One region of the Phyllobacterium sp. CCNWLW183 genome, then DNA from elsewhere that is predicted to be linked to it. Evidence: predicted binding sites of a transcription regulator. Region 1 holds the regulator's gene; the other holds the start of a gene.
The links. The regulator LexA, encoded in region 1, represses DNA repair genes until DNA is damaged. The targets are predictions, from matches to a motif close to TGTTCNNNNTGTGTTCNG.
Positions count from the first base shown of each region.

Region 1 (12,409 bases):
TTGCCGCTTCGGTCAGATCGAGAAATTGCTCTGATAGCTGAGGCGCCCAAACCACATCGGTCTTATAGACATCGATATCCGAGTTTCCGGCTGCAAGCCAAAGGCGATACTGACCGAAATTGTCAGAACTGCTTGATGGCATCGCCACAATGGAAACCTTGTTGCCTGTTTCTTTTTCAAAGCGGTCAAGCTGCTTGCGCAATTCGGCATTTTCATTGCCGGTCGAGCTGTAAACAATAGAAAGATTGGCTGCATAGGCACCTGAAGACAACAGCGCTGTAAGCAGGATGCCCGCCAAAACTGAACTCTTTTTCATAAATCCTCCCAGAAATATTTGATGGATCAACCCATGCCGGACGGCACTCAATCCCCAATTGACGATCCTCCTCAAGCACATCAGATAGTGAAATTAACCTATCCAAAGCGCTTTGGATAAAAGGTGTCAAAACGCAAAACGAATGTCAATAAATAGTTTATGAACGCCATTAATCAGGCAAATAAAATTGTGCAGATCATTTAAAGCGCTTTGAAGTATGATTATATTACGAAGGCAAAGACATCTAACGACGCAGATAGGAATACAGTTTTGGACCGTCCGGCATGAAGCTGAAAGAACTCGCTGAAAAGCTCAACCTCTCCCAGACGACCGTTAGCCGCGCGCTGAACGGTTATCCGGAAGTGAATGAGGCTACGCGCGAGCGCGTCAATAAAGCGGCATTGAAATTTGGCTATAGTGCGAATGCAAATGCCCGGCGGCTTGCCATGGGCCGTGTCGGTGCTATCGGTCTGGTTATCCCCGCAGATTCCAGCCAGCGATTTGGGCCTCATACCGCGGAATTTCTTGCCGGTTTGGCGGAGCGCCTTTCCCGGGACGAGATTGATTTTCTGCTCAGTCCCATTGTCGATAATGACGAGATTTCGGTTTATAAGCGCCTGATTTCGAGCAAACGGGTTGATGCGATCATCGTCTCCGGGCCTGTTTTGGTCGATGAGCGCGTATCCATGCTGATCGATGCAAACTTTCCTTTTGTTCTGCATGGCCGTACGAACATAGACAGGCCCCATGCCTGGCTGGATATCGACAATCAGGGCGCATTCTATCAGGCCGCAAGCCACCTCCTCGACCTTGGACATCGGCATATAGCCATGATTGACGGGTTAAGAGGGTTTACGTTCTCTGAGCATCGCGAGCTCGGATATCGCCAAGCGCTAAGCGAACGCGGCGTCGAAATCGACCCGCGCTTCATCGTACACGACTACTTCTCTGATGAAATCGGCTTTCGTGAAACGCAACGGCTGCTTTCATGCACTCCGCAACCGACAGCAATCATTGCAGGATCAATGATGACCGCTTTGGGCGTGTCACGTGCAGTTCGCAACAAGGGTTATCAGTTGGGCAAACAAGTATCGCTCATCACCCATGACGATGTCTTTCCATATCTCAATGCCAGCAACATGGTTCCATCCATGACCACCACACGATCATCAATGCGCTCCGCCGCCACGAGAATCGCTGAAATGCTCGTGCGCGTCCTTGATGGCGAACCCGTGGACAATATTCATGAATTATGGCCCGTGGAACTCACAGTACGCCAGTCGAGCGGTCCTCCGATAGGCGGATAGGCCCATATTTTGCGTCATTCCATCTGATTTTCAGAGTAATTGGGCATATAGGGCTGGTTTATACCAGATATTAATCCTTGTGGAACACAACTGGAACATATAGTGTTTGTTCTGGTTTTGTTTTTCCGATTCCACACTTAAGGATCGCCCCTATGCTGACGCGCAAACAACATGAACTTCTGCTCTTCATACATGAACGGTTGAAGGAAACGGGCATTCCCCCTTCTTTTGATGAAATGAAGGACGCACTTGATCTCGCATCCAAATCCGGCATTCATCGCCTGATTACCGCACTGGAGGAGCGAGGATTTATTCGTCGGCTAGCAAATAGGGCACGGGCGCTGGAAGTGCTTCGCCTGCCCGACTCGATTGCGCCGGGTCTGAACGCGCAACGCAAATTTTCTCCGAGCGTTATTGAAGGCAGTTTGGGACGAAATGTTGCGCCGCCTCGCCCGCAAGCAAGCACTGCCGATATTGTTGCTGCCAACATGATCAGCATTCCTGTTATGGGACGTATCGCTGCCGGTGTGCCGATCGCTGCAATTCAAAACCAGACTCACATGCTCAATCTCCCGCCCGATATGATCGGCAGCGGTGAGCATTATGCGCTTGAGGTCAAAGGTGACTCCATGATCGAAGCGGGTATTTTTGACGGCGACACTGTTGTTATCAAGCGCGGAGATACCGCGAGCCCCGGTGAAATCGTTGTGGCACTCGTGGATGATGAAGAAGCAACGTTGAAGCGTTTTCGCCGAAAAGGTGCATCCATTGCTCTCGAAGCAGCAAACCCCGCCTATGAAACCCGCATCTTTGGACCGGACCGCGTTCAGGTACAGGGCAAGCTGGTCGGTCTGATACGCAGATATTGATGGCGTTTACGCTTCGCTGGACGGTGTGCTTTTGTTCGTAGGCTCCATTCGAACAGCCACAGAATGGCAGCTAGCGAAAAATGTTTAGGACTACCATAAACGCCGAACTACATTTTCTTGCCTGTATCCGGTGGTTTCTTGGATAGTTGCCGCTCTTCAAGATTGCGCGCGGCGCGGGAATAGATGCGGTAATTATTCCAAGGGCGGTTGGGCGTGCCAATCGCATATTTTATATCAACCGAATTCAGGCGTTGAGAAAGCTCTTGTTTTGCCAAATCGGTGCCAACTGGTGTGGAATCGGCTTCGACAGAGTCAGATTGTGGAGCATCAAACCTGATCTCCGCAGCGCCTTTGAGCGCCAGCATTTGCGATGAAAGCAACAATTTTCCAGCATTTGGACAATTTGCAGCCCTCGCGGCAAAAGCCAAAATGATGATATCCCCTTCTAGGCATGCATCTGCTGTTCTTGTTGCATCATCGGTATAGGCAACGATTAATCCTCCCGGCTCCCGGGCAGTGCAAAGCTTATTGTTACATTCGAACTGAACGCCGCTTGCAACATCGCCTTTCATTGCCGGCTTAATAATCTGCCCGGCCCTATACCCCAACTGCCAATTATCGAGGCTGAAGGCGCTGCCTGCTTGTTTATTGATCGCCAGATGGTCGTCGTCCGTTCTTAACGCGACCAGTTTTCCGTCTTCTGAGACCATAATCGCAGGATAGGATGCCCGTCCCGTCAAACCAATTGCCAATGCTACCAATGGCAAGGCAAGCAGGCGCAACCACGTTGAAAGAAATAGAAGAAGCAAAAGCCCTATCGCCATAAGAATAAGCGAAGTTTCGGACATCAGCCCAAGATTTCCACTTGGTGAATGCGACGCCACGGCTTTTGCTATGGCGATAACAATCTCGATGCCCCATCCCATGATTTTAAACGGAAGCCAATCGAGGTCAAAAGGCATGGCGAGCAGGCCAAGCACTGCGAAGGGCATCACGAGAATTGAGACAATTGGTAGCGCCAAGGCATTTCCGACAAGGCCAAAAGGAGCGGTATTATTGAAATGATAGGCAGCAAAGATCGAGCTGGCTCCGCCAGCAACCAGCGAGGTCATGGCAATGCCGCCAATATAGGCCGTTGCTTTTGATGGAAACAGCCATATGCCGGCCTTGGCACTTGTCTGTTTCCGTAGGCCTCGTCTCAAATGGTAGCGTGACCACCAGCCATAGAAAGCTATAAGGGCAGCAGTTGCTGAATAGGACATCTGGAAACTTGGTCCGAGAATTTCATGTGGTGAAACCGCAATTGTAATTGAGGCGGCAATTGCGAGATTACGCATCGATATCGCCGCGCGATCAACGGTCATTGCAAGCAACATGACTGCCAGCATCACAAAGCTGCGTTGTGCGGCAACGTCGGCGCCTGAAAGCAGAAGATAGAATGCCGAGCCAAACAGGGCGATGACAGCCGCGAGTTTCTTGACGGGATAGCGGGCCGATGCACTTGGAAAGAATGCGAATACAGCGCGCAGCGAACCTATGCTGATTGCAGCCACCAATGCCATATGGAAGCCGGATATGGACAAAATATGTGACAAGCCGCTGCGGCGCATGGCATTGTTGGTCTCCTCGCTTATGCCGTCGCGCTGCCCTGTCACCAGCGATGTCGCAATATCGCCCGGCTCCCCTTTAATGCTTTTCAATATGCGATGGGTGAGTTGCTGGCGAATATTGCTAATTGTCAGGAATGCCGCTGCTGCTATTCCGGCCTTTGGCGCGACATCGGCTTTTTGAGGCAGGCCCAGCAAAAAGCCGTTGGCTCCAATGCCGCGATAATAATTGTTAAAGGCAAAATCATAATTGGCTGGCCGAACCGGGCCCGATTGCGGACGCAGATGGACCAGTGCTTTGAGTCCATCGCCAATGCTCAAATCTCGCGGCAAATGACGTGCAGAAACCGCAATACGCTCCGGTCCATAACGCAATGAAGGACGTTCGGTGCCTATGACGTCAAGGATCACCCGCCATCCTCCGTTTGCATCCTTTGCCAATGCTGAAATACGCCCCGTCACCCGGGTCGTCACTTCAGACCCAAGCATAGGCGTCGCTGCTCTGTTGGTTTCCAGCTTTGCGCAAACCATGCCCGCCGTGATTGCCATGAAGCCGAGACAGACCATCCTTATCGAAGGTCTGTTGTGTGCCAGCAGATAAAATACGACAAGCAGCGTGATTCCCAGGATCATCGGACTTAGTCTTGGCTCTCCGCTTGCGCCGAAATAAAGGATAGCTCCAGTTCCAGCGAACACCGGCAAAAACAAGAATTTCGCGCCTCGCGCAATCTCGTCGTTGATTGCCGCCGGAATTCCATGGGCAATGGCTTGCAGCTTACCTTCGACTGACCGTTTGAATACGGCGACGCGGTCATTCGAGCCAACGCCATAATGATCGATCGTTCCGGTGCCAGACGTTTTGACAAGCGGCTGTCCAAGACTTTCCGATTGAAACCAGAAAAGCCTTTCGCTCGTTTTCTCGTCGGTTGACGGTTCGGCCATTGATCCCCATTTCTGCCAATGCCCTTGCACGACAGCACCGCTATGGTACATCAACGCCAAATCAATTCGATTGGACGTTCGACTAATAGCCCGAACTGCCCTGGAGACCCTATGTCATCTTCTGTCGTTACCCGTTTCGCTCCCTCGCCCACCGGCTTTCTGCACATTGGCGGCGCCCGTACAGCCCTGTTTAACTGGCTTTATGCCAAGCATACTGGCGGGAAAATGTTATTGCGCATTGAGGATACCGATCGCGAGCGTTCGTCCGAAGCAGCTGTAACCGCCATACTTGATGGATTGAAATGGCTTGGTCTTGATTGGGATGGCGAGGTTGTCTCCCAATTTGATCGTGCTCCGCGCCATCGCGACGTAGCTGAAGAACTGGTTACCAAAGGCAAAGCCTATTATTGCTATGCATCACAGGCCGAACTGGAGGAAATGCGTGAAAAGGCCCGTGCCGAAGGCCGCCCGCCCCGCTATGATGGCCGTTGGCGCGACCGCGATCCGAAGGAAGCCCCTGCTGGCGTGAAGCCTGTCATTCGTATCAAAGCACCCCAAGAGGGTGAAACCTTGGTGCGCGATCAGGTGCAAGGCGATGTGCGCTTTCCCAATAAAGACCTTGATGATTTCATTATCCTTCGCTCGGATGGCAACCCGACCTATATGCATGCGGTCGTCGTCGACGATCACGATATGGGCGTCACGCACATTATCCGTGGCGATGATCATTTGACCAATGCGGCACGGCAAACTGTTATTTATAACGCAATGGACTGGGCCGTGCCTGTCATGGGCCATATCCCGCTCATCCATGGCGCAGACGGTGCAAAACTCTCCAAGCGCCACGGTGCGCTCGGCGTTGAAGCCTATCGTGCCATGGGATATTTGCCAGCAGCTCTGCGGAACTATCTCGTACGGTTAGGCTGGAGCCACGGCGATGACGAGATCATGTCCGATGCGCAAATGATCGAATGGTTCGAAATATCCGACATTAATCGCGGCGCATCACGCTTTGATTTTCAGAAACTCGAGGCGATTAACGGTCACTATATGCGAATTTCCAGCGATGCCGATCTGGTAAAGGCCATGATCGACGTTTTGCCGGAGATCGAAGGTGGGGCTGACATAATTTCCCGCTTGAATGATACAACCAGGGCACAGCTTCTCGCCGCCATGCCCGGCTTGAAAGAGCGCGCCAAGACACTTGTGGAACTTGCCGACAGTGCCAAATATCTGTTTGCTGAACGACCGCTCCCGCTTGACGAAAAAGCCTCCACCCTGCTCAATGAGGAAGGTTTGACCGTCCTTCGAGGCGTATTGCCCGATTTGGCTGCAGTTAGTGATTGGAACGCCGAAGCTCTTGATGCGGCTGTTCGTGTTCATGCTGAAAAAACCGGCCTGAAACTCGGAAAGATCGCTCAGCCACTACGTGCCGCACTGACGGGAAAGGCAACGTCTCCGGGAGTTTTTGACGTATTGGCTGTGCTGGGCCGGGATGAATCACTCGGTCGGATAGAGGATCAGTTAAAAGCGCAATAGTGAGGCGCTTTTCATCGAATTTTGCATTGCAACATTATGCCTTTCGGGTACGGTGCACTGCCTGCAAAAATCACGGAAATAACCTCATTTGAGGAAGGTGCTTTTGCGCTGGTTCAGCGCAAGTCAAAGCAAGAAAGGAACGGCAATGTCTGAGAACAGCGTAAACATCGATCTCAATGGTCACGCATTCGCTTTACCCATAAAAAAGGGGACCATCGGACCGGATGTCGTAGACATTGGGACTCTATACAAGAACACTGGCGCATTCACGTATGATCCGGGCTTCACCTCGACAGCGTCTTGCGAGTCGCAAATTACCTATATTGATGGCGACGAGGGTGTACTGCTTCATCGCGGCTATCCAATTGAACAACTCGCCGAACATGGCGATTTTCTGGAAGCTTGCTATTTGCTGCTTTACGGCGAACTGCCGACAAAGAGCCAGAAGGCTGATTTTGATTTTCGCGTAACGCGCCACACGATGGTGCACGAGCAAATGTCGCGCTTTTTCAGCGGCTTCCGCCGCGATGCGCATCCAATGGCAGTCATGGTCGGCTGCGTAGGCGCCCTATCGGCTTTCTACCACGACTCAACAGATATTTCCGATCCGCATCAGCGCATGGTCGCATCGATCCGCATGATTGCAAAAATTCCGACGCTGGCCGCCATGGCCTATAAATATCATATCGGTCAGCCCTTCGTTTACCCGAAGAACAATCTCGATTTCGCAACCAACTTCCTGCACATGTGTTTTGCAGTGCCTTGCGAAGATTACGTTCCAAATCCCGTGCTTGCCCGTGCAATGGATCGCATCTTCATTTTGCATGCTGACCACGAGCAGAATGCCTCGACATCTACAGTCCGCCTTGCAGGCTCGTCTGGCGCAAATCCGTTTGCTTGTATCGCAGCGGGCATCGCCTGCCTTTGGGGTCCAGCCCATGGCGGAGCCAACGAGGCTGCGCTGACCATGCTTGGTGAAATTGGCACTGTTGATCGTATTCCTGAATATATTGCCCGCGCCAAGGATAAGAACGACCCGTTCCGCCTGATGGGCTTTGGCCATCGCGTCTATAAGAACTATGACCCGCGTGCCAAGATCATGCAGCAGACCACCCGTGAGGTTCTGGCAGAACTGGGCATCAAGGATGATCCTTTGCTCGACGTTGCAATGGAGCTTGAGCGGATTGCGCTAACTGATGAATATTTCATCGAAAAGAAGCTCTATCCAAACGTCGATTTCTATTCCGGGATCACATTGAAGGCGCTCGGCTTCCCCACCACCATGTTCACAGTGCTGTTTGCTGTTGCACGTACTGTTGGCTGGATTGCCCAGTGGAAAGAGATGATCGAAGATCCACTTCAGAAGATTGGCCGTCCGCGCCAGCTTTATACTGGCGCAACGCAGCGTGATTATGTGAGCGTTGAAAATCGCAAATAAATGAAGACAAAGAAAAAGGCGCCAGATGGCGCCTTTTTCTTGAGTTATGAGCGACAATTATCGCTTTGCAAGCTCAAGAACTTTTTCAGCGGCAATTTCGCCGGCAGGCCGATCCGTTTGCATCAATCGGCTGATCTTGTCGAAACTCTCAAGCTGAGCGTCACGCCGCAGACCTGGCATCAGCAATTGCTCAACTTGGCGGGCAAGTGATCCTGCGCGCACGAATATATTGAAATATTCAGGCACAGCAGGTTCATCGGCTATGATATTGGGAAGCGCGGCGCTCCATATTTTGATACGTGGCGCAAGAAAAGTGCGCGCTAGCCAATCCGCCTTATAGGAAAGTACGGTTGGTATGCGAGCCAACGCCAATTCAAGCGATACCGTGCCCGACGCGGCAAGCGCTGCATCTGCTTGGGAAAAAGCGCGCAACCGCTCGGCTTCACCAACAACAATATTCGGGCGGACCGTCCAGTTTGCCGTTAATTCACGAACCATTGCCTCAACCCGGGGCAATGTCGGTATAGTGACATTTATGCGATTGCCCCGGCTCACCAGCAATCCTGCCGTTTCACCGAATACATCAATCAGACTGGCGATTTCTGACCTTCGCGAACCCGGCAGAATCAGGAGATTCTTGATATCTCGATCGCCAAGTCCCGCATCTCGTGCCCGGTTTTTTTCGGCTGCTTCCAGCAGCGGCGCATAGGAAACCAGCCTATGCCCGACATAGGTGGATGGGGGGCCTTCCAGATCCTTTAATGCCTGTACTTCAAAAGGCAAAATAACCAGAACGTGATCTATGTACGAGCGCATTGCCTTCGCACGCTCAGGACGCCAAGCCCATACGGATGGGCTGATGTAATTAACGATGGGGATGGATGGATCAGCGGCCCTCACCTTGCGTGCCACGCGGTGCGTGAAATCGGGACTGTCGATAATGATAAGACAATCCGGCTTTGCAGCGACAATTGAGGCAGCAAGTTGAGATATCCGGCGAACCAACTGAGGCAATTTGCGTATGATCGCACTAAGCCCGACAAGCGCTATCTCGTGCTGGTCAAACAGGCTATCAAGCCCAAGCTCAGAAAGATGGTCGCCACCAACGCCGGTCAGCGTAATCTCTCCATCATAATTTTTGCGCAGCGCCCTGACCAGATCGGCTCCCAACTGATCACCGGACTCCTCACCGGTTATGATAGCCAGACGCAGTGTTTTTCGAGCTGTCATCAGCTTTTCTCCTGCTCAAAAGTCTGGATAAACAGGCCGGCCGCATTGGCAGCGGCAAGGGTATCTTCGTAGGAAAGTATAAGGGTGCGGCCAGCTTCCACCGCAATTCCGCTGAGACCGGCCTTCACCGCGTTTTCAACAGTGCTCACACCAATAGCAGGGAGATCCGCCCTAACCTCCTGTTGCGGCTTGGCACATTTGACCAAGACACCACCTTTGCGGTTTATCCGCTTTGCCTCACGCAGGTCGGCCACACGCTGCAGCATCGCATCCGTCCCTTCGACGCCCTCCAGCGCCACGACGCGCCGGCCTACGGCAATAGCCGCCTGACCAATATCCAGAGAACCAATCAATATCGCTGCTTTACGCGCGGCTTCGATGTTCTCATGTCCTTCCTGAGTAGGTTTCTTACGTGTGATGCATCCCGGCGCCGGCGCGAGAATATCAGGCACGACTTCGTGCGCTCCCAGCACGCGAAAACCATAGGATTCAATTGTCGAGATGACAGCCCGGAGCAACCCATCATCTCCAAGCCTGAAAGCGCGCATAAACCGATAGAGCGCCACAAGATTACCGTTTCCGGGCTTAAGTGCGGCACTGAACTCCGGCCGGTGCCGAATACCACCAGCAAGAACAACATTTGTGATGTTCTCCGCTTTCAAGATTCTCATCAACCCGCCAAGTTCCACAATGGATATCTCGGCATGCTCGCCGGCATAAAGTTCAGGATCAGCCTCCCCTTTGATTGTTACAATCAAAGGGTTCGCGCCTTGCTTTCGCAAACTGGCTGCAACTGCGACCGGCAGAGAGCCATTACCCGCTACGATGGCAGTGCGGCCAATAATCGGCGCTGGAGATTTCTTCGCTCTAGCTGACGTCACTGTCACTGATCTCGATTGCAGAATCGAGCGGCGGTGTACAGAAGGCGCGCTTTGTGTCGGTGCTGATGAAATCGATGAGATCAGCCACGGCAGGCGATTCCGGAAATGCGATGCGAACATCATCGGCACGATTTTTGATCGATTTCGACCGATCGAATAACATGCGCACGGCATGGCGCAAATTATGGATTTCGGGCCGCGCCATGCCCGAGCGCTTCATTCCGATAATGTTAAGACCACCAAGATAAGCATGATTACCGATAGCCATGCCATAAGGCACGAGATCGCTGGCCAACGCCGCGAGGCCGCCAATAAAGGCGTGATGGCCCACACGTACAAACTGATGAATACCCGCACCGCCGCCAATAATCACATTGTTTCCAATAGTGACGTGACCGCCGATCATGACATTGTTTGAAAACGTAACATTATCGCCGATGATGCAGTCATGCGCGACATGGGAATAAGCCAGAAACATGCAATTGTCGCCGACTGTCGTGATGCCGCGGCTCCCATCAGTCCCGCGATGCATAGTGACGCCTTCGCGAATAACGCAGTTCTTGCCGATAACAAGGGTGGTATGCCCACCCTTGTGTTTGGTATTCTGGGGCTCGCCGCCAAGCACCGCATTGGGATAGACTTTAGAGCCATCTCCGAGCGTGGTTGGCCCCATAATGACGATATGGCTGAGAAGACTAACATTGTCGCCAATAACGGCTTGGGAACCAATATGGCAAAACGGGCCGATGGTTACCCCTTCGCCGATTTCCGCGCCCTGCTCAATGATGGAGGTGGGATGAATGCTCGACATTAAACCCCGGTCTCTTCAACAGGGAAGCTAACCATGGCCGCAACTTCGGCCTCGGCGACCTTGAATCCGTCCACCTCGGCAACGCAGGCGTATTTATGGATATTGCCGCGTTGCTTGAGCTTTGTGACGCGCAATTTCAATTGGTCACCCGGTACAACCGGCTTTCTGAACTTGGCATTATCGATGGTCATGAAGAAAACCTGACCAGGCTTGCCGCTACCATTGTTGAACAACACAATAGCACCCGCAGTCTGGGCCATAGCTTCGATGATCAGCACACCGGGCATAATGGGCAGTTCCGGAAAATGTCCGGCAAAATGCGGCTCGTTGATGCTGACATTCTTGATCCCAGTCGCTGATCTGTCTGCGTCAATATCAACGATCCGGTCGATCAACAGGAACGGATAGCGATGTGGCAAATTGGCCAGAAGTTTCTGGATATCCGCAACGCCAAGGCTCTCTGTTTTTATGGCATCAGTCATCTGAACTGCTCTCCTTCTTGGTCCGGGTCATGGCGCGAACGCTGGCAATCTCACGGAACCACTGCTTGAACGGTTGGGCAGGCGCTCCAGCCCATCTCTCACCGTCCGGAATATCATTCATAACGCCGCTTGCCGCGGCAATCTCAACACTCGCCCCAATCGTGACGTGATCTTTAATTCCGACACTGCCGCCAAGCCGCGTCATATCGCCGAGAATGACGCTGCCGGAAATACCGCACTGCGCCGCGATAACGCAATGGCGGCCGATCTGCACATTGTGGGCAATCTGCACCAAATTATCGATTTTCGTGCCTTCGCCAATGACAGTATCAGCCAAAGCACCCCGATCTACGGTCGTATTTGCGCCAATTTCCACATTGTCCTGAATGATCACGCGGCCAAGTTGGGGCATTTTATCAAGACCGGCTTTGCCCGGCACATAGCCGAATCCATCCTGTCCGATGCGCACGCCTGGATGCAGCAGCACCCGATTGCCGAGAAATGCATATTGAACGGAACTACCTGGGGCAACATAGCAATCGCGTCCAATCTTGCAGCCATTACCAATGACCACATTGGCGCCAATCACAGTGCCGGAGCCAATGGATACATGACTGCCGATAATTGCACCCGGTTCAATTGTTACGCCGTCTTCAATTTCAGCAGTTTCATGAACAATAGCATGCGATGAAATGCCGGTTTGCCCGCTCCACAAATGCGCATTGACAGCATTCGGATAAAGCGCACGTCCGATAGCGGCAAATGCCTGCTGTGGGTGGCGCGTGACAATGATCGCGACATTTTTTGGTATGCTGGGTCTGACTTCTTCGGTGCAGAGCACACAAGCGGCATTCAGACCGCTCAAATCCAATGCACTTTTTCTGCTTTCAACGAAAACGAGTGCATCAGGACCGGCATCATTTAGCGAGGCTAAACGGGAAATTGGCCGGTTGGCCAGAGAACTGTCCACAAGAACGCCATTGGTCA
Region 1 is NZ_JBBCBN010000001.1:225,771-238,179, forward strand. Features, by position in the region: gene V9K95_RS01150 (ABC transporter substrate-binding protein) at 1-316, opposite strand, end outside; gene V9K95_RS01155 (substrate-binding domain-containing protein) at 601-1,623, shown strand; gene lexA (transcriptional repressor LexA) at 1,776-2,492, shown strand; gene V9K95_RS01165 (ComEC/Rec2 family competence protein) at 2,600-5,041, opposite strand; gene gltX (glutamate--tRNA ligase) at 5,153-6,580, shown strand; gene gltA (citrate synthase) at 6,726-8,018, shown strand; gene lpxB (lipid-A-disaccharide synthase) at 8,076-9,251, opposite strand; gene V9K95_RS01185 (LpxI family protein) at 9,248-10,135, opposite strand; gene lpxA (acyl-ACP--UDP-N-acetylglucosamine O-acyltransferase) at 10,116-10,940, opposite strand; gene fabZ (3-hydroxyacyl-ACP dehydratase FabZ) at 10,940-11,422, opposite strand; gene lpxD (UDP-3-O-(3-hydroxymyristoyl)glucosamine N-acyltransferase) at 11,415-12,409, opposite strand, start outside.

Region 2 (12,409 bases), 110 kb from region 1:
AGGTTGCGACCGTATGCTTTACTTTAGCCGCTGGAAGACTGTTCTCATCTGGACTGTGGTCCTTGCCGGACTGATACTTTCGCTTCCCAATGCCTTTACGCAGAGCCAGCTGGACAGTTTGCCGGACTGGCTACCCAAGAAACAGCTTGCTCTCGGGCTTGATCTTGAAGGCGGCTCACGCATGCGCCTGCAGGTGGATAAAGAACATCTGCCTGATACCGATGCCACCGTTGCAGTTCTTACGCGCCGTCTCAGCGAGCTTGGCTACGCCAACCCGCATGTTGTGACTGAACGCAATGGCCGGGTGTTGATTGAAGTGCCTGGTCTTTACGATTCCCAGCTACTCAAGGACATTCTAAGTCTCACAGGCGAATTAAGTTTCCGCATGGTCGATTCTTCCGTGCCCGTGCAGCAGGCGATAGACGGCACGCCGCCCGAAGGCGATGAGGTAGTCTACTCTTTTGACGATCCGCCTGTTGCCTATCTCGTCAAAAAAGAGCCGCTCGTTACCAACGAGAATTTTGTCGATGCACAAGCGGGAATTGACACGGCCACGCAGCAGCCGGTGATTACATTCCACCTCGACAGTGTCGGTGCGGATCGCTTCTCCAAGGCGACAAAAGCCGGTATCGGACAGTCATTCGCCATTGTTCTCGATAATCAGGTTCTCTCGGCTCCTGTTATTCAGGAAGCGATACCCGGAAATACGGGGCAAATTGCCGGAAATTTTGATCTTTCAGGTGCCAGCAATCTCGCACTCGTCATGCGCGCCGGTTCGCTGCCTGCCAGTGTAACTGTCATTGAAGAGCGCACCGTGGGTACTGACCTTGGTGCTGCCTCCGTCTCCTACGGGAAAATCGCTGCCCTTGTTGGTGCAGCATTGGTTATCCTGTTCATGCTTTTGACTTATGGGTTGCTGGGTGTGATCGCCAGCATTGCTCTGGTTGTGAACGTCATTCTCATCTTGGCCGTCCTGACATTGTTCGGTGCGCCGCTCACGCTTGCCGGCGTTGCCGGTATCGTTCTCACCATCGGAATGGCTGTCGATTCCAATGTACTTATTTATGAGCGTATTCGCGAGGACAGGCGGGCTGGTTTCTCGGTTATCCAGGCTATAGATTCGGGCTTCGCCCGTGCTCTTGCGACTATTGTCGATGCCAATGTCACGACATTGATCGCAGCTCTGGTCCTCTTCACACTTGGCAGCGGCCCCGTGCATGGATTTGCGCTGACGGTTACCATCGGCATTGTCACGACATTGTTCACCACGTTCACTTTGACCCGATTGCTTGTTTCGGTTTGGGTGCAACGCTCCAAGCCAAAAGAAGTACCTGGCGCGCTGCTCAAGCTTGTTCCTTACAATACCAAGATCGCCTTCATGAAGCTGCGGAGTTTGACGCTGGGCTTTTCCGCCCTTTCAAGCATTGCAGCGATTGCGCTTTTCCTGATCATCGGGATGAATTTCGGCATTGATTTCAAGGGTGGAACGATGGTCGAAATGCAATCGTCGGAAGGTGCAATCGATCTTGATGACGTCTACAGCCGCCTCGATGAACTCAATATCGGTGACGTGAAGATCGAACGCTTCAAATCCGACGACCGGGCGTTGATTACTGTGGGAAGTCAGGGCGAGGGCGAAGATGCGGAACAGACCGTGGGCGTCAAAATCCGCGGCGAGTTTCAGGACGAGTATAATCTTCCACGGGTAGACGTCATTGGGCCGTCCGTATCATCGGAATTGTCTCAAGCAGGCATTTTGGCTGTGGGCCTTTGCCTCGTCTTGATCTTTGCCTATGTCTGGTTCCGATTTGAGTGGCACTTTGCTCTCGGTGCTATTCTCGCAACGATCCACGATGTGCTGCTTCTGCTTTTGATGTTCATTGTCTTCAAGATGGAATTCAATCTCTGGAGCATTGCCGCCTTGCTGGCGATTGTTGGCTATTCGCTGAACGATACAGTGGTCATTTATGATCGGGTACGCGAGAATTTGCGCAAATATGGCAGCAATGTTTCGCTGTCCAGCATATTGGATGCGTCTATTAATCAAACGCTATCACGTACCATTCTCACGTCTCTGGCGACCTTTCTGGCCCTCATTGTGCTTTACCTCTATGGCGGCGATGACGTGCGTTCCTTCGCGTTGACCATCGGTGTGGGCATTATTGTTGCGACATACTCCTCGATCTTCGTTGCTGGCCCGCTATTGATGCTCTTCGGGCTGAAGGGCCGCGACGTCATGGATGAGCAGCATCCTGCGCCAATTACCGACGAAAGCAGGATTTAAAAGTGGCAAAAGGCATAGAGATTAGGGATGCGCATTTTCCAGGGCGCGCACCCATTGACGCTTATGGCAATGGCGGTTTTCGGTTTGCCGATATGTCACATCGCGGCTCGATCCTGTGCCTTCCTTCCGGGATACATGGCTGGGAGCCAAAAACACCGCCCGTACCGACTGCGACTGATTTGGCCCTAGTTCTCGAACAATCTGCGGAAATTGAAATCCTGCTGGTCGGCACTGGTACAGAACTGCGCCGTTTGCCGGAAGAGTTGCGGGAAATATTGCGCAAGCACCGTATTTCATCCGATCCGATGAGCACCGGCGCGGCGGTGCGTACCTATAACGTGCTCTTGGCTGAAAACCGCGCCGTGGCTGCGGCGTTGTTTGCGGTGGATTAATTCTCCGGTCCGGCTATATCTCACCCCATGAATGTCAATGAAACTCACTGCATCCAGTTGCTGCGGGACGCCGATCCTGATCGCTATCTGTCTGTCTTATATGCACCGGAAGTCAAGCGGGGCGCTTTAGCGGCTCTTTACGCGTTTAATGTCGAAATCGCGCGGATTCGCGATTTGATTCACGATCCTTTGCCGGGCGAAGTGCGGCTGCAATGGTGGCGCGATCTGATCAATGGCACAGAGCATGGTGCAGCAGCAGGTAACCCGGTTGCCGCCGCCCTTGTGGATACTATTCAAACATACAATCTGCCCCATGCGGCTTTCGACAATTATTGCGAAGCGCGGATTTTTGACTTTTACGATGATCCCATGCCGAGCCGAAATGATCTGGAAGGTTATTGCGGAGAAACGGCTTCAGCTATGATCCAGCTTGCATCGCTGATCCTTGACACGGAGCAGGCGGCAAAGCATGCCGATCTTGCAGGACATGCCGGTGTTGCCCAAGCCATCACAGGACTTTTGCGGAGTTTGCCGCTACACCGCCGTCGCGGCCAAGTTTATATACCTGCTGATGTACTTAGCGCTGTGGGGTGTACCTCGCAGGTCCTGCTGGATGGCACTGACCGGCAAGCGACCGAGCGTGCTGTCGCGGCCATGATCGCGCTGGCTGAGGATCATTTTTCCAAATTTCAGGCAGGTTCTGAAGGGTTGCCGAAATCTTTGCGCCCCGCTTACCTGCCCGTTTGGCTGACGCCGGTCTACTTGAAGCGGTTGAAAGCGAAGGGTTTCAATGCGTCGACCGAGATCGCAGAAATCTCACCTCTGCGCCGCCAATGGACGGCGTTTAGAGCATCGATAGGTTAGATTATTCGACTTGGCTGCAAGACTATTCTGCGTGATTCGACAAGCTCACCATGAGGAAGGTTGAAGTTTGCAGGGAGTAGTTCTGCTAACTCACAGCTATCTATGCAGCCAAACCACCTTCCTCATGGTAAGCATTCCTGAGCTTGTCGAAGGGCGAACCACGCATGAAGCTCATGCCACCTTGCTCTAAATATCCAGCTCTTCAACAAAGGCAGCGCGATCCTGAATGAACCGGAAGCGCGCGTCAGGACGCGTTCCCATCAGATCGTCGACTGCAAGGCGCGTTTCATTGGCCCACTCTTCATCAATCTGAACGCGAAGCAGCGTGCGCTTCTTGCGATCCATCGTGGTTTCTTTGAGCTGATCGGCGCGCATCTCGCCCAGTCCCTTGAACCGGCCGATTTCGATCTTTCCACGACCCGTGAAAAGCGTCTTCATCAACTCGTCCTTATGCGCGTCGTTGCGCGCATAGGCCACTGTTCCGCCTTGAGCGATGCGGTAAAGTGGCGGGACGCCAAGGAACAAATGGCCATTGCGGATAAGGTCGGGCATTTCCTGATAAAAGAATGTGATCAAGAGCGATGCGATATGAGCGCCGTCAACGTCAGCATCGGTCATGATGATGATGCGATCATAGCGCAGATCTTCATCGCGATATTTTGACCGGGTACCGCAGCCAAGCGCTTGTATAAGATCGCTAATCTGCTGGTTGGCCGTCATTTTTTCCCGGCCGGCGCTGACAACATTCAAAATCTTGCCGCGCAACGGCAGAACAGCCTGCGTCGCACGATCCCGCGCCTGCTTTGCGGAACCGCCAGCGGAATCACCCTCAACGATAAAGAGTTCTGCACCGAGCGCTCCGGTTTGACTGCAATCAGCCAGTTTGCCCGGCAGACGCAGTTTTTTCACCGCTGATTTACGGTTGACCTCTTTTTCCTGACGGCGTTTTACCCGCTCTTCCGCGCGGTCCACCACCCAATCGAGCAGTTTCGATGCTTCTTGCGGCGATGCAGCAAGCCAATGGTCGAACGGGTCGCGAATGGCGTTTTCGACAAGGCGCTGTGCTTCCACCGTTGCAAGCTTATCCTTGGTTTGGCCGACAAATTCAGGTTCGCGAATAAAGACGGAAAGCATGGCAGCAGATGAAATCATCACGTCGTCAGTGGTGATGATCGATGCCCGCTTGTTGTTCGTCAGTTCCGCATAGGCTTTCAACCCACGGGTGAGGGCGATGCGGAGTCCCGCTTCATGCGTTCCACCTTCGCCTGTGGGAATGGTGTTGCAATAGGAGTTGACGAACCCATCGCCGCCATACCAGGCAACCGCCCATTCCATTGATCCATGCCCGCCGGATTTTTCCGTCTTACCCGCAAACATTTCGCGGGTAACTTGAAAATCCTTGCCCAGCGAAGCGGCCAGATATTCTTTCAGACCTCCGGGAAAATGGAAAACTGCTTTGTCCGGTGTCGGATCCTTGGGATCGAGCAGCGAGGGAGCGCAACTCCAACGAATCTCAACGCCGCCGAACAAATAAGCCTTGGAACGGGCCATCTTGTACAGGCGCGCGGGATCGAACTTTGCTTCCTGCCCGAAGATTTCTGCATCCGGATGGAAAGTTATGCGCGTGCCACGACGGTTTTGCACTTCACCCACTTCTTCAAGCGGGCCAAGCGCTATGCCGCGTGAGAAACGTTGGCGATAAAGGCGTCGATTTCGCGCAACTTCTACCTCAAGATGGTCGGAAAGCGCGTTGACCACTGATACGCCGACACCATGCAGACCGCCGGATGTTTCATAGACTTTGGAATCAAACTTACCGCCCGCATGCAATGTCGTCATGATGACTTCGAGGGCGGACTTATCCTTGAACTTCGGGTGAGCATCGACCGGGATACCACGACCATTATCCGTTACTGACAGATAGCCGTTTTCATCCAGATCAATGTCAATAAAATTGGCATGACCGGCAACGGCCTCATCCATGGAATTGTCGATGACTTCAGCAAAAAGGTGATGCAGCGCCCGCTCATCCGTGCCACCGATATACATGCCGGGGCGACGCCGAACCGGCTCTAGACCTTCGAGAACCTCAATGTCCGACGCGTTATAATTACCGCTCGTTTCCGGAACGGCACGCGCAGGAGCGCGAGCCGGAACTGGCTTGGTCGGCGTAACAGGCAAAGCCGCAGCAACCTGTGAAGGTGCTTCGGTTTTTTGGGCCGGTGCTATTGCTTCCTGCCGCTCGCGTGCAGTCTTCACGATTGCTGAAAATAGGTCGTTAGTATCATCCATGGCAGGCCAGTATTTTATGGTTTCGAATCACTTTTAATCTTTGCATGGTTCCGGTTTAAACGCGATGGGCGTTCGCCATATGTTCCAAGGTTCGCCGCTGAACATAACGGTGAATCCCCATATTTTACGCAGCTTTGAGCGCTGCTATACGATCTTCCAGATTGGAAATCCGATTGCCGAGTTTTTCATGATGGTTCTTGAGTATGCTTATTTCGGCATTGATGGTCGCCGCATCTTCAGCGGTATCCACAGGGGCCTGACCAATACCGTGCATCAACCATGTTGGCGTAACACCGAGAAACCCGGCAAGCATGACAAGCCTATTGGCCCGCGGCTCTGACCGGTCCGACTCCCATGCAAGGATTGTCTGGGTCTTGACGCCAATGCGCTCGGCAACTTGCGAAACACTCATGGATTTGGCATCGCGAGCCCGTAGCAGCCGTCCACCCATGGTGTCCATGTCAGGCGTTTCGGTCATGATATTCGAGCGAAAATTCATGGAATTCTCCAGTTTTTCTTATTTTTTCAGTCTTGGGAGGGCTCGTTGCACCATTTACGGCCCCAAAAGTCAAATTTTGCAGCTATTGCGCGAGATTGTTTAGGCGCCGAGATTGCTTTTTCTGGTGGAGCAGATATGCCAAAATTCCTACCAGCGGACTTTCTTCAGAAAGGTATTGGCGATGGAAAATACGACCTCACAACAGGTGCGGGGCGTTTCTGCGATGGCTGCCGCCATGTTCTTCCTGCCTATGATGGACGCTATAGCCAAATGGCTTTCGGTCTTTGACGGCCTGCCGCCTGCAACAGCTACGCTTTTCAGGTTTGTTGTCCAAACCATTTTGACCATGATGATCATTGTGCCCATGACGGGCTTCAAATCCCTGATACCTGTGAAACTGTGGGGAAATCTGTTTCGCGGCTTCCTTATGGGTATTGGCAGCCTGTGCTTTTATGCAGCCGTCAAATATATGCCGCTCGCAGACGCAATGGCGGTGTTTTTCGTTGAGCCACTGATGTTGACCGTCTTGTCGGCGCTTATTCTAAAGGAGCAAGTTGGTTGGCGACGCCGGGTTGCAGTGGCAATCGGCTTCATTGGAACATTGATCGTCATACAGCCAAGCTGGGAGCTGTTTGGGTGGGTATCGTTGCTGCCGCTTGGAACAGCAGCGGTCTTTGCAATCTACCTTATCCTCAATCGCCGCTATGGCACTGTCGATACGCCGCTTGTGATGCAGCTTTATGCCGGGATTGGCGGAACGATTACCGTTTTGATTGCCCTCATACCTGCTGCATTTCTGGGTATTCAAGACATGACATTCGCCATGCCAGGAAATGCCATGTCGTGGTTTTTGCTGTTCATGATGGGATTGATAGCCACAATCGGACATCTCCTGATCACACATGCCTCACGACTTGCACCGGCTTCCCTGCTGGCATCATTCCAATATCTCGAAATTGTCATGGCAGTTCTCATCGGCTTATTGGTTTTCGGTGATTTTCCAACGCCGTCTAAATGGGTCGGGATCATCATCATCGTTGCATCAGGCGCCTATCTGATCTGGCGCGAGGGCAAGAAGCGAGAGACCACGGAACCGGCGTACAATTAATTGACAGCTGTTGAGCAAAGTTGTGTTTCACAATAGAAACAAAGATCTGTTGGGAGGTCTAAGTGTTTAAAAAAATTCTGATTGCCAATCGTGGTGAGATTGCGTGCCGCGTTATCAAGTCTGCACGGAAAATGGGAATTGCAACAGTAGCGGTCTATTCTGACGCTGATCGTGATGCTGTGCATGTTGAGATGGCGGATGAGGCCGTGCATATCGGACCAGCTGCGGCATCCGAAAGCTATCTCGTCCCTGAAAAGATTATCGCTGCTTGCAAGGAAACCGGGGCAGAGGCTGTCCATCCCGGTTATGGCTTTCTTTCCGAACGCGCCTCTTTTTGCGAAGAGCTGGAAAAGCAGGGCATTATATTCATTGGTCCGAAGCCCCGCGCGATCATCGCGATGGGCGACAAAATCGAATCGAAAAAATTTGCCAATGAGGCAAAGGTCAGCACTGTGCCCGGTTCACCCGATGTGATTATTGACGTTGCACATGCTGAACGGATCGCCGGAGAAATCGGCTATCCCGTCATGATCAAGGCTTCCGCTGGCGGCGGCGGTAAGGGCATGCGCATAGCCTGGAACAAGGCTGAAGTGCGCGACGGATTTGAACGCGCGACCTCGGAAGCGCGTAATTCCTTCGGAGATGATCGCATCTTCATCGAAAAGTTCATTGTCGATCCGCGCCACATCGAAATTCAGGTTCTTGCAGATAGCTTTGGCAATTGCATTTATCTTGGCGAACGGGAATGTTCCGTACAACGGCGCAACCAGAAGGTCGTCGAAGAGGCACCATCACCATTTTTGGATGAGGCAACTCGCAAAGCAATGGGCGAACAGGCTGTGGCACTGTCCAAAGCCGTTGATTATCAGAGCGCCGGCACCGTCGAATTTATCGTAGACAAGGACCGCAACTTTTATTTCCTTGAGATGAATACACGCTTGCAGGTGGAGCATCCTGTAACCGAGCTGATTACCGGCATCGATCTGGTTGAACAGATGATCCGCATTGCCGCTGGGGAAAGGCTTGCAATCAAACAAAACGAGGTGAAGCTCAATGGATGGGCCGTTGAAAGCCGTCTTTATGCAGAAGATCCATATCGTAATTTTCTGCCATCAATCGGGCGGCTGACGCGGTATCGTCCGCCGCTGGAGGGTCCTGTGGGCAAAGCTGTCATCCGGAATGATACGGGCGTGACGGAAGGGTCCGAAATTTCGATGTTCTATGATCCTATGGTGGCAAAGCTTTGCACCTGGGCACCGACACGACTGGAAGCTGTCGATGCGATGGCCGATGCGCTCGACAATTTTGTCGTCGACGGAATTGAGCATAATATTCCATTTCTCGCGGCGCTGATGCAGCACCCCCGCTGGAGGGAAGGCAGGCTTTCAACGGCTTTTATCGCCGAGGAATTTCCGGACGGGTTCCAGCCGATATCCCCAACCGCAGATGACCTTGATGTTCTGGCGGCAATTGGACTTTCTGCCGAGCTTGTACGCAAAGAGCGCCTGGACCGTCTGGGTGACCGGCTGCGCCCGCATTCCGGCAGGATTCACGCGGAATGGGAGGTGCGGATCGGTGACGATTACGTGCCGGTGATTATTCGCAGCAGCGCAGCCAAACCTCCCGTCAAGCTTGAGCTCTCCTTGCGGGGTGGGGACTTTGTCACCGTTCGTAGCGATTGGCGTCCGGGCGAGGCCGTTTGGGATGGCTATGTCAACGAGCGCCCTGTCAAAGCCCAGTTACGCCCCGTTTCCAACGGTATGCGAATTGACTGGAAGGGGATGTCGATCATCGCCCATCCCATGCAAAAGCATGTTGCGGCGCTGGAAAAGCTGATGCCGGTCAAGATTCCGCCGGACACGTCAAAATTGTTGCTTTGTCCTATGCCGGGATTGCTCGTCTCGGTAAATGTGAGTGCTGGGCAGGAGGTCAAGGCGGGCGAAACACTTGCTATCGTTGAAGCCATGAAGATGGAGAATGTGTTGCGCGCCGAGCGCGATCTGACCGTCTCCGTCATCAATGCAAAGCAGGGTGACAGCCTTGCCGTGGACGCTGTCATTATGGAGTTTGACTAAGCCGGCTCGATAGGGCCAAAGACGCTTTCAAAAGATTCTAGCAGCGCGCGGTCGAGATCATGCATTTCGACCGGCAACCCCAGATCAACAAGGCTGGTGACGCCATGGCCGCGCACGCCACACGGAACAATTCCGTCAAAATGTGACAGCTCCGGCTCGACGTTGATGGAGATGCCGTGAAAACTGACCCATTTACGCAAACGAATGCCAATGGCGGCGATTTTGTCTTCCGCAGGCGAGCCATCTGCCAGCGCTGGGCGTTCCGGTCTGCTCACCCAAACGCCGACGCGATCTTCACGCCGTTCGCCCTTCACATTGAATGAAGCGAGCGTGAAAATGATCCATTGTTCGAGCGCTGTCACGAATGCACGGATATCTTCGCGCCGCTTTTTCAGGTCCAGCATGACATAAACTACGCGCTGGCCAGGTCCGTGATAAGTATATTCGCCGCCGCGACCGGTTGCATAGACCGGGAAGCGGTCGGTTGCCAGCAGGTCTACCTCCTTGGCGCTCGTGCCGGCCGTGTAAAGCGGTGGATGCTCGACGAACCAGACCAGTTCGGACGCTGTTCCATCTCTGATGGCTGCGACGCGTTCTTCCATGAAGGCGAGGGCGAAATCATAATCAGTGAGGCCGTCGGCAACTGCCCATGCCACCGGTGATGATCCCTCGAGGGGTAAAAAGGCGGGAGCGAGTTCATCGCGGCTGGACTTCATAGAGCGGATAATTCCAATTAAGACTGCCTGTCATGCTCCGCGCGCGGAGATCAAGGATGGGTCCCGCGCATATGGACTTTTTCGCGGATTATTTCCAGTGGGATGCGACAAGAGCGGCTTTTTGACAAGTTTATGAAAAACTATCTGAGATAAAGCGTGATAGGGCTTGTTTCCCCGAAACCTATTTGCTACTAGCGCCAAGCCGACATGTTCGGCTTCTACCACAGTGCGGTCGTGGCGGAATTGGTAGACGCGCAGCGTTGAGGTCGCTGTGTCGCAAGACGTGGAAGTTCGAGTCTTCTCGACCGCACCATAATACTTTTCCAAGTATTTGATTATAAAGCAGAATACGGCGCTCATCGGGCGCCGTATTGCTTTTTGTGCTTGTCGTGTTCGGGAATGTGCCCTATCGGCGAACCAAAAAAGCGATAGCGTTTTGAAGTCGATCAGATGGTGCCAAAAGTGTCATCAACAAAAATCCGGCTAGCTTTGTATTTTCAAATGCCTTATGCGCGACTCTAAACCATGGAGCTCCAACGATAATGACCAAGCGTGCAGCAGTTGCCTTTTTTTACGACGAAGACGGGGTTGTAGACAAATATATGTTGCACCTTCTTCGTTCGATGAAGGAGCATGTAGATTATCAAGTTTTTGTCTCCAATGGTCCTCTGTCAAAGGAATCTGAGTTATCCTTGGTTGATATCGTCGATGATGTTATTATTCGAAAGAACGAAAATTTTGACGTCTGGGCATACAAGGAGGGTATCGAGCATATTGGCTACGATAGGCTTAAACAATTCGACGAATTGATCCTTTACAATCACACGTTTTATGGCCCAATTTTTCCGTTCAGTGAAATGTTCGACAAAATGGGAACGCTGCTTGTCGACTTTTGGGGCATATCGATCCATGGGAAGCTTGATCCCAACCCTTTTACGAACACCGGGATTCTTCCCGCTCACATAAACTCACATTTTATTGCCGTGCGGCATCCCCTTCTGTCCTCCAAAGCATTCAAGCACTATTGGGACGAAATGGAGCCAATAAACTCATATAATGACTCAGTGCTGAAGCATGAATCGAGATTTACCAAGCATTTTGCGGATTTGGGCTACAGCTTCGACGCATATGTAAAGCTTGAGGATTATGGTTCTCCTTATCCGGTCTTTATCGACATTGCGGAAACAATTGAGAACCGTAGTCCAATTCTGAAGCGCCGTATTTTCTTTCATACGCCTTTGTTTCACGACAACCAAGCTATCGATTTGCCACGGGCATTGAGAATTATCGAAGCAGAGAGTGATTACGATACCGATCTGATCTGGGAGAATATTTCCCGAACCACTAAACCTCGGGAACTAAGCGCCAATGCTGGGCTTCTGAAAATTCTGCCAAAAGACTCTGCAATAAAGAAGCCGTCAAAATTGAGAATTGCGGTTTGCGCGCACGTTTATTACGTCGATCTACTGCCGGAACTTCTTGCGTTTGCAAATAATATTTCGGGAAAATTTGATTTCATCTGCACGACTGACAGTGAAGACAAGAAAATTCTAATTGAAAAAGCGCTCGGAAAAGAAATGGCAATAGCCCGATTTGACGTGCGTATAGTGGAAGAGAACCGTGGGCGCGACATGTCAGCCCTGTTCATCACTTGTCGAGATATTTTCCTTGAGGATCGCTATGACCTCGTTTGCAGATTACATACCAAGAAGTCCCCACAGGTCGGACAGACACAGAGTTTGATATTTAAGCGGCATCTACTCGAGAATCTTTTGTATTCAAAAGGATATGTGTCGGAACTAACTCGAATGTTTGAACAAAACTCAAATATTGGAATGGCCTATCCACCAGCAATTCACATCGGCTATAGCACTTTGGGGAATGGATGGTTTGCCAATAAGCCGACGGTCGAGCAAATAATGTTAGACTTGGACATTCATGTTCCGTTGGACGACGACACACCTGTGGCCCCTTATGGTACCATGTTCTGGTTTCGACCGGACGCATTGAAAAAACTCTTCGAACACAAATGGAAATGGGGCGATTTCAATGCCGAGCCAGATCATGTTGATGGAGGGCTTGCTCACGGACTTGAACGATCGATGAGTTATGTTGCAGCGGATAGCAGATTCATAACAATGCAAGTGATGAATCCGGATCAAGCGGCATTCAGTTATGG
Region 2 is NZ_JBBCBN010000001.1:338,934-351,342, reverse strand. Features, by position in the region: gene secD (protein translocase subunit SecD) at 14-2,284, shown strand; gene V9K95_RS01690 (Mth938-like domain-containing protein) at 2,287-2,676, shown strand; gene V9K95_RS01685 (phytoene/squalene synthase family protein) at 2,704-3,540, shown strand; gene parE (DNA topoisomerase IV subunit B) at 3,727-5,832, opposite strand; gene V9K95_RS01675 (helix-turn-helix domain-containing protein) at 5,957-6,331, opposite strand; gene V9K95_RS01670 (DMT family transporter) at 6,513-7,439, shown strand; gene V9K95_RS01665 (acetyl/propionyl/methylcrotonyl-CoA carboxylase subunit alpha) at 7,502-9,514, shown strand; gene lipB (lipoyl(octanoyl) transferase LipB) at 9,511-10,230, opposite strand; tRNA gene V9K95_RS01655 (tRNA-Leu) at 10,459-10,543, shown strand; gene V9K95_RS01650 (rhamnan synthesis F family protein) at 10,773-12,409, shown strand, end outside.
Region 2: the regulator LexA is predicted to act here: its motif matches at 5,902-5,919, upstream of parE (DNA topoisomerase IV subunit B).